Regions from separate parts of the Neorhizobium galegae bv. orientalis str. HAMBI 540 genome, predicted to be linked through region 2. Evidence: riboswitches for the same ligand, from Rfam matches in the RefSeq annotation. Region 2 holds a riboswitch; the other holds the start of a gene.
The links. Region 2 has a riboswitch for thiamine pyrophosphate ahead of thiC (phosphomethylpyrimidine synthase ThiC). Riboswitches for the same ligand answer to the same signal wherever they lie in the genome.
Positions count from the first base shown of each region.

Region 1 (4,441 bases), 190 kb from region 2:
CAAGCTCGGTCTTGCCGGTGCCGGGCTCGCCTTTCACCAGCAGCGGACGTTCGAGCCGGATCGCAGCATTGACCGCCACCATCAGATCCTTGTCGGCAATATAGTCAGCTGTACCCTGAAACTGCATCTCGTGATCCTGATCGGTAAACGCGCCGCAAACTAAAAGCTCACCCGCGGCGGTGCAACAGCTTTCCCTTTCCATCGGCTTTGCGCTATGGGCAATGCACATGACCCATTCGACCTTCACCATTCTGCTCGGCGGCAGTCTCACCGTCACCGACCGCCTGCGGGACGCGATCGACGGCAGCCGCTTCATCGCGGCCGACAGCGGCATGCGCCATGCGGTGGCGCTCGGCGTGAAGCCGGAACTCTGGGTCGGCGATTTCGACTCCTCGGATGCCGCGCTGATAGCGCAGTTCCCGGACGTCGAGCGACAGACCTACCCGCCCGCCAAGTCCGAAACCGACGGCGAGATCGCAACCTCGGAAGCGACCGACCGCGGTGCCACAAGACTGATCTTCGTCGGCGCACTCGGCGGCGAGCGCAGCGACCATGCGCTCCAGCACCTCTTTCACGCCATGGGCCTTGCCGAACGCGGCCTCGATATCCTGCTGACGTCAGGCGACGAGGAAGCCTTGCCGCTGCTGCCGGGCGCAAGGACGCTCGACCTGCCGAAGGGTTCGCTGTTTTCGGTCATCGGTTTTTCCGACCTGGAAGGGCTCGATATCATCGGCGCACGTTATCCGCTCGACAACTTCTCACTCCCCTTCGGCTCCTCGCGCACCGTCTCGAACGTTGCGGAAGGCCAGGTGGATTTCCATTTGAGGAAGGGCAAGGCCATGATCCTTGCCCGCCCCCACGACTTTACAGGAGCCTGACTGTTGGCGCCCCCAATTCTGAAACTTGACGATATTTTCCTGAGCTTCGGCGGCGCGCCGCTTCTCGCCGGTGCCGGCATGCAGGTGGAGCCGGGCGACCGGATCTGCCTCGTCGGCCGCAACGGTTCCGGCAAATCGACGCTGATGAAGATCGCCGCCGGCATGGTCGAGCCCCAATCGGGCGAGGTGTTCCGCCATCCCTCCTCGACCATCCGCTATCTCGAACAGGCGCCGGATTTCGCCGATTATTCGACGGTGCAGGCCTACGCCGAAGCGGGCCTTGGCCCGGGCGACGATCCCTACCGCGTCACTTACCTGCTCGAACATCTGGGCCTCACCGGCCAGGAACACCCGAACACGCTCTCCGGCGGAGAATCCCGACGCGCAGCACTGGCCCGCGTCATGGCGCCCGAGCCGGACATCCTGATGCTCGACGAGCCGACCAACCATCTCGACCTGCCGACCATCGAATGGCTGGAAGAGGAGCTGCGCAAGACGAGAAGCGCGCTGGTGGTGATCTCGCATGACCGTCGCTTCCTCGAAAAAGTCTCGAATGCCACGGTCTGGCTCGATCGCGGCACCTCGCGACGCCTGAACCGCGGTTTCGGCGATTTCGAAGCCTGGCGCGACGAGGTGCTGGAGGCGGAAGAGCTGGAACAGCACAAGCTCGGCAAGGCGATCGAGCGCGAGGAGCACTGGCTGCGCTACGGCGTGACGGCCCGCCGCAAGCGCAACATGCGCCGCCTCGGCGAGCTTCACACGATGCGCGGCAATTACCGCGGTCACAAGGGGCCGCAGGGCACGGTGCAGGCGAGCGTCAGCGAAGGCCGCGAATCCGGCAAGCTGGTCATCGAGGCCGAGTTCATCACCAAAAATTATGACGAGCGGATCATCGTCGCGCCGTTCTCGATCCGCGTGCATCGCGGCGACTGCATCGGTCTCGTCGGCCCGAACGGCGCCGGCAAGACCACGCTCCTGAAAATGCTGACCGGCCAGCTGGCGCCCGACACCGGTACCGTCAAGCTCGGTACAAATCTGGAAATCGCGACACTCGACCAGAAACGCGAGGATCTGGACCCCGAGGACACGCTGTCCCATTATCTGACGGATGGACGCGGCGAGACGCTGCTGGTCAACGGCGAACAGCGGCATGTCGCAGGCTACATGAAGGACTTCCTGTTCCAGCCGGAGCAGATCAGGACACCGATCAAGAACCTGTCGGGCGGCGAGCGCGCCCGGCTGATGCTGGCCCGCATCATGGCCCGGCCGTCCAACCTGCTGATCCTCGACGAACCGACCAACGACCTCGACATCGAGACGCTGGATCTGCTGCAGGAAATCGTCGCCGGCTATACCGGCACCGTCATCCTCGTCAGCCACGACCGCGACTTCCTCGATCGCACCGTGACCTCGACCATCGCCCCCGCCAATCCGGACGCACCGGACGGCCGCTGGATCGAATATGCCGGCGGCTACACGGACATGCTGGCGCAGCGCAAGGGCGCGCTGGAGGAAAGGCGCCGCACGGAGAAAGCCGACAGGGCAAAAACCGATACTGCGGCACCGGCTTCCGGCACCAACAAGGGCAAAGGCAAGCTTTCCTTCAAGCAGAAATTCGCGCTCGAGAACCTGCCGAAGGAAATGGCGAAAGCCGAGGCCGAGATCGCCGCCCGCGAGAAGAAGATGGCCGATCCCAACCTCTTCACCAAGGATCCCGCCGCCTTCAACAAGCTGGCTGCGGAGATGGAAAAGCTGCGCCAAAGCATCAGCAAAATGGAAGAAGAATGGCTGGAGCTCGAAATGCTGCGTGAGGAAATCGAGGGCTAGTTTGCGATTTATTAAGCTTAACAGATAGTTAGCTGAAAAAATATTTGTCGCGGACCGGAACATATGATGTCCCGAGACGTTCTGGGTATGAATAGTGGTCGAAATGTCCCGGGGACGCATCGGCCTGCCAGGAACCGATCAACCGAATAGGGACATCCAATGCTGACAAATGTTACGCGTCGTCGGCTGGCCGCTGAGGCGATGAATCAGAGAGTTATGATTGTCGAAGACGAGTTTCTGATCGCGCTCGATGTTGCCGAGACGATCGAAGCCATGGGCCTTAAAGTCGCCGGTTTTGCCAATGCCCGCAAACACGCCCTGGCGCTCGCCGCCTATGCCGATATCGCCCTGGTCGACGTCAATCTCTCGGACGGCCGGACCGGTCCGGAGATCGGCCGAGAGCTTGCCGAGCAATATGGCATCACCGTCGTCTTCATGACGGGTAATCCGGACGATGTGGAAGCCGGCGTCAAGGGCTCGCTCGGCGTTCTCACCAAACCGGTCATGCCTGACGTAGTCGAGAAGACGATCGACTACGCCGTTGCCAACCGACTCGGCGGCATGGCGATCGTTCCGCGTGAACTGAAAGTGTTTCCGCAGAACCACTGAGCCAATGTTGCTCCTACCGAGTGCGCCTCTTGCCAGCCATTCGCCTCACCGCTAAATCTGATCTCGCTCTAACGGGGTGCCGCGCGTTTTCGCGCGGCTGAGAGGCTTCTGGCCAACCCGCGGAACCTGATCCGGTTAACACCGGCGGAGGGATTAGACGGCTCTTTATCAGCGCCTATTCCCCTTGTTAGCAAAAAGAGGAGGCGCTGATGCGCAAGACCATTCTTTCGATATTTGCGGCCGCTGCCGCTTGTTCCCTTTCCGCGCCGGCCGAAGCGCAGCAAAAGACGCTGACCATCTACACTTATGAGAGCTTCATCTCCGATTGGGGTCCCGGTCCCAAGGTCAAGGAAGCCTTCGAAAAGACCTGCGCCTGCAGGCTGAATTTCGTCGGCGTCGCCGATGGCGTGGCGCTTCTCACCCGCCTGAAGCTGGAAGGCAAAGGCACCGACGCCGATATCGCGCTCGGCGTCGATACCAACCTGATCTCCGAGGCCAAGGCGACCGGTCTGTTCGAGCCGCATGGGCTCGACGTCTCGGCCGCCAAGGTCCCCGGCAATTACAGCGACGACACGTTCATCCCCTACGATTACGGCCATTTCGCCGTTGTCTATGATACCCAGGCGATAAAGAACCCGCCGAAGAGCCTGAAGGAACTGGTGGAAGGCGATCCGGCACAGAAGATCGCCATCGAGGATCCGCGCACCTCAACACCCGGCCTCGGCCTGTTGCTCTGGGTAAAATCGGTCTATGGCGACAAGGCACCGGAGGCCTGGGCCAAGCTCAGGAAACGCGTGCTGACTGTCACGCCAGGCTGGTCGGAGGCCTATGGCCTGTTCACCAAGGGCGAAGTGCCGATGGTGTTTTCCTACACGACCTCGCCCGCCTATCACGTGGTCGAGGAGAAGACGGACCGCTACCAGGCTGCCTCCTTCTCAGAAGGCCACTATATCCAGATCGAGGTCGCCGGCCTGCTGAAGGGGGCGAAGGAAAAGGATCTGGCGAAACAGTTCCTGAAATTCATGGTCTCACCGGCCTTCCAGGATGTCATCCCGACCACCAACTGGATGATGCCGGCCGCCAAGACTTCCCAGCCACTCCCCGACGCGTTCAACAAGCTGGTGCAG
Region 1 is NZ_HG938353.1:3,844,549-3,848,989, forward strand. Features, by position in the region: gene RG540_RS18710 (AAA family ATPase) at 1-127, opposite strand, end outside; gene RG540_RS18715 (thiamine diphosphokinase) at 222-878, shown strand; gene RG540_RS18720 (ABC-F family ATP-binding cassette domain-containing protein) at 882-2,705, shown strand; gene RG540_RS18725 (response regulator) at 2,865-3,314, shown strand; TPP riboswitch at 3,377-3,484, shown strand; gene thiB (thiamine ABC transporter substrate binding subunit) at 3,524-4,441, shown strand, end outside.
Region 1: it holds a riboswitch for thiamine pyrophosphate, as region 2 does, so the genes downstream of both, thiB (thiamine ABC transporter substrate binding subunit) here and thiC (phosphomethylpyrimidine synthase ThiC) in region 2, are expected to answer to the same signal.

Region 2 (4,441 bases):
GGCAATCTTGTAGGTGATGACGCCCACCTTGACGTCGTTGCGGTCCGGCAGACCGAGATGTTCCTTGGGCGTCACGTAGCAGAGCATGGCGGTGCCGAACCAGCCGATCATCGCAGCCCCGATCCCAGACGTGATGTGGTCATAGCCCGGCGCGATATCGGTGGTCAGCGGCCCGAGCGTATAGAACGGCGCCTCGCCGCAGACCGCGAGCTGCTTGTCCATGTTCGCCTTGATCTTATGCATCGGCACATGGCCGGGGCCCTCGATCATCACCTGGCAATCCTTCGCCCAGGCGATCTTCGTCAGCTCTCCGAGTGTTTCCAGTTCCGCAAACTGCGCCGCGTCGTTGGCATCGGCGATCGAACCCGGGCGCAGGCCATCGCCGAGCGAGAACGAGACGTCGTAGGCTTGGGCGATGTCGCAGATTTCCTCAAAATGTTCGTAGAGAAAACTCTCCCTGTGATGATGCAGGCACCACTTGGCCATGATCGAGCCGCCACGGGAGACGATGCCGGTGACGCGATTGACGGTGAGCGGAATATAGGCAAGCCGCACCCCCGCATGGATGGTGAAATAGTCGACGCCCTGCTCCGCCTGTTCGATCAGCGTGTCGCGATAAACCTCCCAGGTCAGATCCTCGGCAATGCCGCTCACCTTTTCGAGCGCCTGGTAGAGCGGCACCGTGCCGATCGGCACCGGTGAATTGCGGATGATCCAGTCGCGGATATTGTGGATGTTGCGGCCGGTCGACAGGTCCATGACCGTGTCGGCGCCCCAGCGGATCGCCCAGACCATCTTCTCGACCTCTTCGGCCATCGACGAAGTGACGGCAGAATTGCCGATATTGGCATTGATCTTCACCAGGAAATTCCGGCCGATGATCATCGGTTCGGATTCGGGGTGGTTGATGTTGGCGGGAATGATCGCCCGGCCTTCCGCGACTTCCCGGCGGACGAATTCCGGCGTCACGAAATCCGGAATATGGGCACCGAAACTTTCGCCGGCGCGGACGAGCGGTTCCCGGGCCGCCTGCCGGCCGAGGTTCTCGCGGATGGCGACGAATTCCATCTCCGGCGTGATGATGCCGGCCCGCGCATAGGCGAGCTGGGTGACGGCCCTGCCCGCCTTCGCCTTGAAAGGCTGGTTGCGGACCGGGAATTCCGGCGTCAGACGGCTCCCGGAGACGAAGCCGTTGTCCTCCGGCCTGACGATGCGGCCCTCATAGACTTCGACATCGCCACGGGCCGAAATCCAGTTTTCGCGCAGGCGCGGCAGGCCTGCATCGATGCTGATCGCGGCACCTTCGGTGGTATAGGGGCCGGAGGAATCGTAGACGGTAACGGGAGGTTCGCCGGAGGTCGGATGCAATGCGATCTGCCGCATCGGCACGCGGATGTCCGGATGGATCGTTCCCGCTTTCAGGACTTTCGTGGAGGCGGGAAGCGGGCCGGTGGTGACGACCGGGGTGAGCTTGGTGGTTGCGATATTCATGGTTCAAGGCTCCAAGGTTTGACGTTTGGAGACCCAGTTCCAGAGTTGGAATGATGGAAGAACACGTTGGAATCCGAAGGACGGTTTCCCGTCCTCGCTGCCGCAGCGCTCGCACCGTCCCTACGCCAGTATGAACTGGATCAGGTTCAACGGGTCACTGCGCCTCGGGCGGCCAAAGCCGGTCCGACCAGCAGTATCTCAGCCCCTTGGCGGGACTCCCCTGGTGAATGAGGCCATCAGAAACCTGCCGGTCGCGCATGTCAAGCCGGTCCCTGCCTGCGTCGATAGGTCGAGTTTTAACGAATCCCGCAGCTCCAAATTGATGACGTTTATTACCGGAATCTTATGCTATCTTGCGCGATAACGTCCCTAGCGATGAGCGCAGAATTCGAACGATCGGGAGATGTCGAGATGAACGAGACCATTCGCGGATTGCTGACACGGGTGGGCGGCCTTCCGGTCGCCGTGACGGAGCTGGAAGATGCTGCCGATCTCTATGCAGCCGGGCTTTCCTCCTTCGCATCGGTGCAGCTGATGTTGGGCCTGGAAGAGGCCTTTGACATCGAATTCCCGGATAGCCTTTTGAACCGCAAGTCCTTCGCCAGCATTGCGGCGATCGAGCACACGGTTTCTCACATCTTGAAAGCCTCCGAGGCCGCCTGAGATGAACCTTCCCGTCTTTGCCGCCGATATGAGCCTCAGCGCCCGCGCTCACCGCGTGGCGGCCGTGGCGGCTGAATTCGCCGAACGCGTCGACCATGACGGCCGCTTCCCCCGCGAGGCGGTCGATGCAATGAAGGCCGAACGCCTCATCGGCATCCAGATCCCGGTAGCATTCGGCGGCGAGGGCGCTTCCATCACCGAGATCGCCGAGGTCTGCTCCATCCTGGGACAGTCCTGTGCCTCGAGCGCCATGGTTTTCGCCATGCACCAGATCAAGGTTTCGAGCCTCGTGGTGCACGGGGGCGACAGCGCCTGGCACATGGATTTCATGCGCGAGCTCGCCGGCCGCCAGCTTCTCGTCGCCTCCGCGACGACCGAAGGTGGCATCGGCGGCAATATGCGCAACTCGATCTGCGCGATCGAGGTCGACGGCGACGTCTGCCGGCTGACCAAGGACGCAACGGTGATTTCCTACGGCGCCCACGCCGATGTCATCATGATCACCTCGCGCTCGAACGAGAAGGCCGCCCCGACCGACCAGGTCATGACCGTCTTCAAACAGGGCCAATATACCCTGCAGAAGACCGTCGACTGGGATACGCTTGGCATGCGCGGCACCTGCTCCGACGGCTTCCTCTTCAATGGCGAAGCACCTTCGGTCCAGATTTTCCCGAAACCGTTCGCCGAAATCGCGGCGCAGTCGATGCTCGCCACCTCGCATCTCCTCTGGAGCGCTGTCTGGTACGGCATTGCCGCTGATGCGGTACTACGCGCCCAGGCTTTCGTGCGCGCCGCGGCCCGCAAGTCCAATGGCACCCAGCCGCCCGGCGCGCTGAGGCTCGCCGAAGCGTCGAACCTGCTGCAGCTCCTCAAGGGCAATATCCTGTCGGGCCTCAAGACCTACGCGGATGCGAAGCTCGATCCCGACAAACTGTCGTCCATGGCCTTTTCGATCGCCATGAACAATATCAAGCTCGCCTCTTCCGAGACGATCCTGACCATCATCAACCAGGCGATGATCATCTGCGGCATCATGGGCTACAAGAACGGCACGCCCTACAGTCTCGGCCGGCATCTTCGCGACGCGCATTCCGCCCAGCTGATGATTTCCAACGACCGCATTCTCGGCAATACGTCGACCATGCTGCTCGTTCAGAAACCGGACACCAGCCTGCTCGGCTGACGCCCCATCACTTCAGATGTAATTATTTAAAGAATGAGGTGAATCCATGGATCTGCAAGTTTCCTTTCTCGACCGCCTGTTTGATGCAGGCCTGCTGATCGAGACCGGCGTCGACGGACTGTATGGCCGCAGCGGCCAGTTCGAAGACGTCATTGCCGCCTTCGAACGGCTGATCGACAAGGTCGGCGGTGCCGACGGTGCGGAGGCGATGCGCTTCCCGCCGGGCATGAACCGTGCCTTCTTCGAGACCAGCGGCTATATGAAGAGCTTTCCGCAGCTCGCCGGCACGGTGCACTCGTTCTGCGGCAACGAGCTCGACCACATGAGCCTGCTGAAATGCATGGAAGTTGGCGACGAGGACTGGACCAAGGGCCAGGAAGCGACCGACATCGTGCTGACGCCGGCTGCCTGCTATCCGCTCTACCCGACCGTTGCACGCCGGGGCAACCTGCCCGCCGGCGGCGGTCTTTTCGACCTGCAGAGCTACTGTTTCCGCCACGAACCCTCCAAGGATCCGGCCCGCCAGCAGCTTTTCCGGATGCGGGAATATGTCTGCATGGGTACCGAACAACACGTGACCGATTTCCGCCAACTGTGGATGGACCGGGGCGTCGAGATGATGAAGTCTGTCGGCCTTGACGTTACCATCGACATCGCCAACGACCCTTTCTTCGGCCGCGCCGGCAAGATGCTGGTCAACAACCAGCGCGACCAGAACCTGAAATTCGAGCTGCTGATCCCCATCACCTCCGTCGCCCAGCCGACCGCCTGCATGAGCTTCAACTATCATCAGGACAGTTTCGGCCTGAAATGGGGCCTCAACCTGGAAGACGGCAGCGTCGCGCATACGGCCTGCGTCGGTTTCGGCCTGGAACGGATCGCGCTTGCGCTTTTCCACACCCACGGTCTGGACGTGAAAGAGTGGCCGGAACACGTCCGTGCCACGCTCTGGGGCTGATCCCATGACGGCGGTGTTTCCCGCGCTCGATCCGGGCAACTACACGACGCATGCGCTGCATTCAGCCGAGCGCATGTGGCCGGAGACGAATTGTTACGTCGATCTGTGGATCGAAGTGCTTTCGGCGCAGGGCCTGCCGCCGGAAG
Region 2 is NZ_HG938353.1:4,030,806-4,035,246, forward strand. Features, by position in the region: gene thiC (phosphomethylpyrimidine synthase ThiC) at 1-1,491, opposite strand, end outside; TPP riboswitch at 1,591-1,723, opposite strand; gene RG540_RS19475 (acyl carrier protein) at 1,903-2,154, shown strand; gene RG540_RS19480 (acyl-CoA dehydrogenase family protein) at 2,156-3,337, shown strand; gene RG540_RS19485 (amino acid--[acyl-carrier-protein] ligase) at 3,384-4,295, shown strand; gene RG540_RS19490 (DUF1839 family protein) at 4,300-4,441, shown strand, end outside.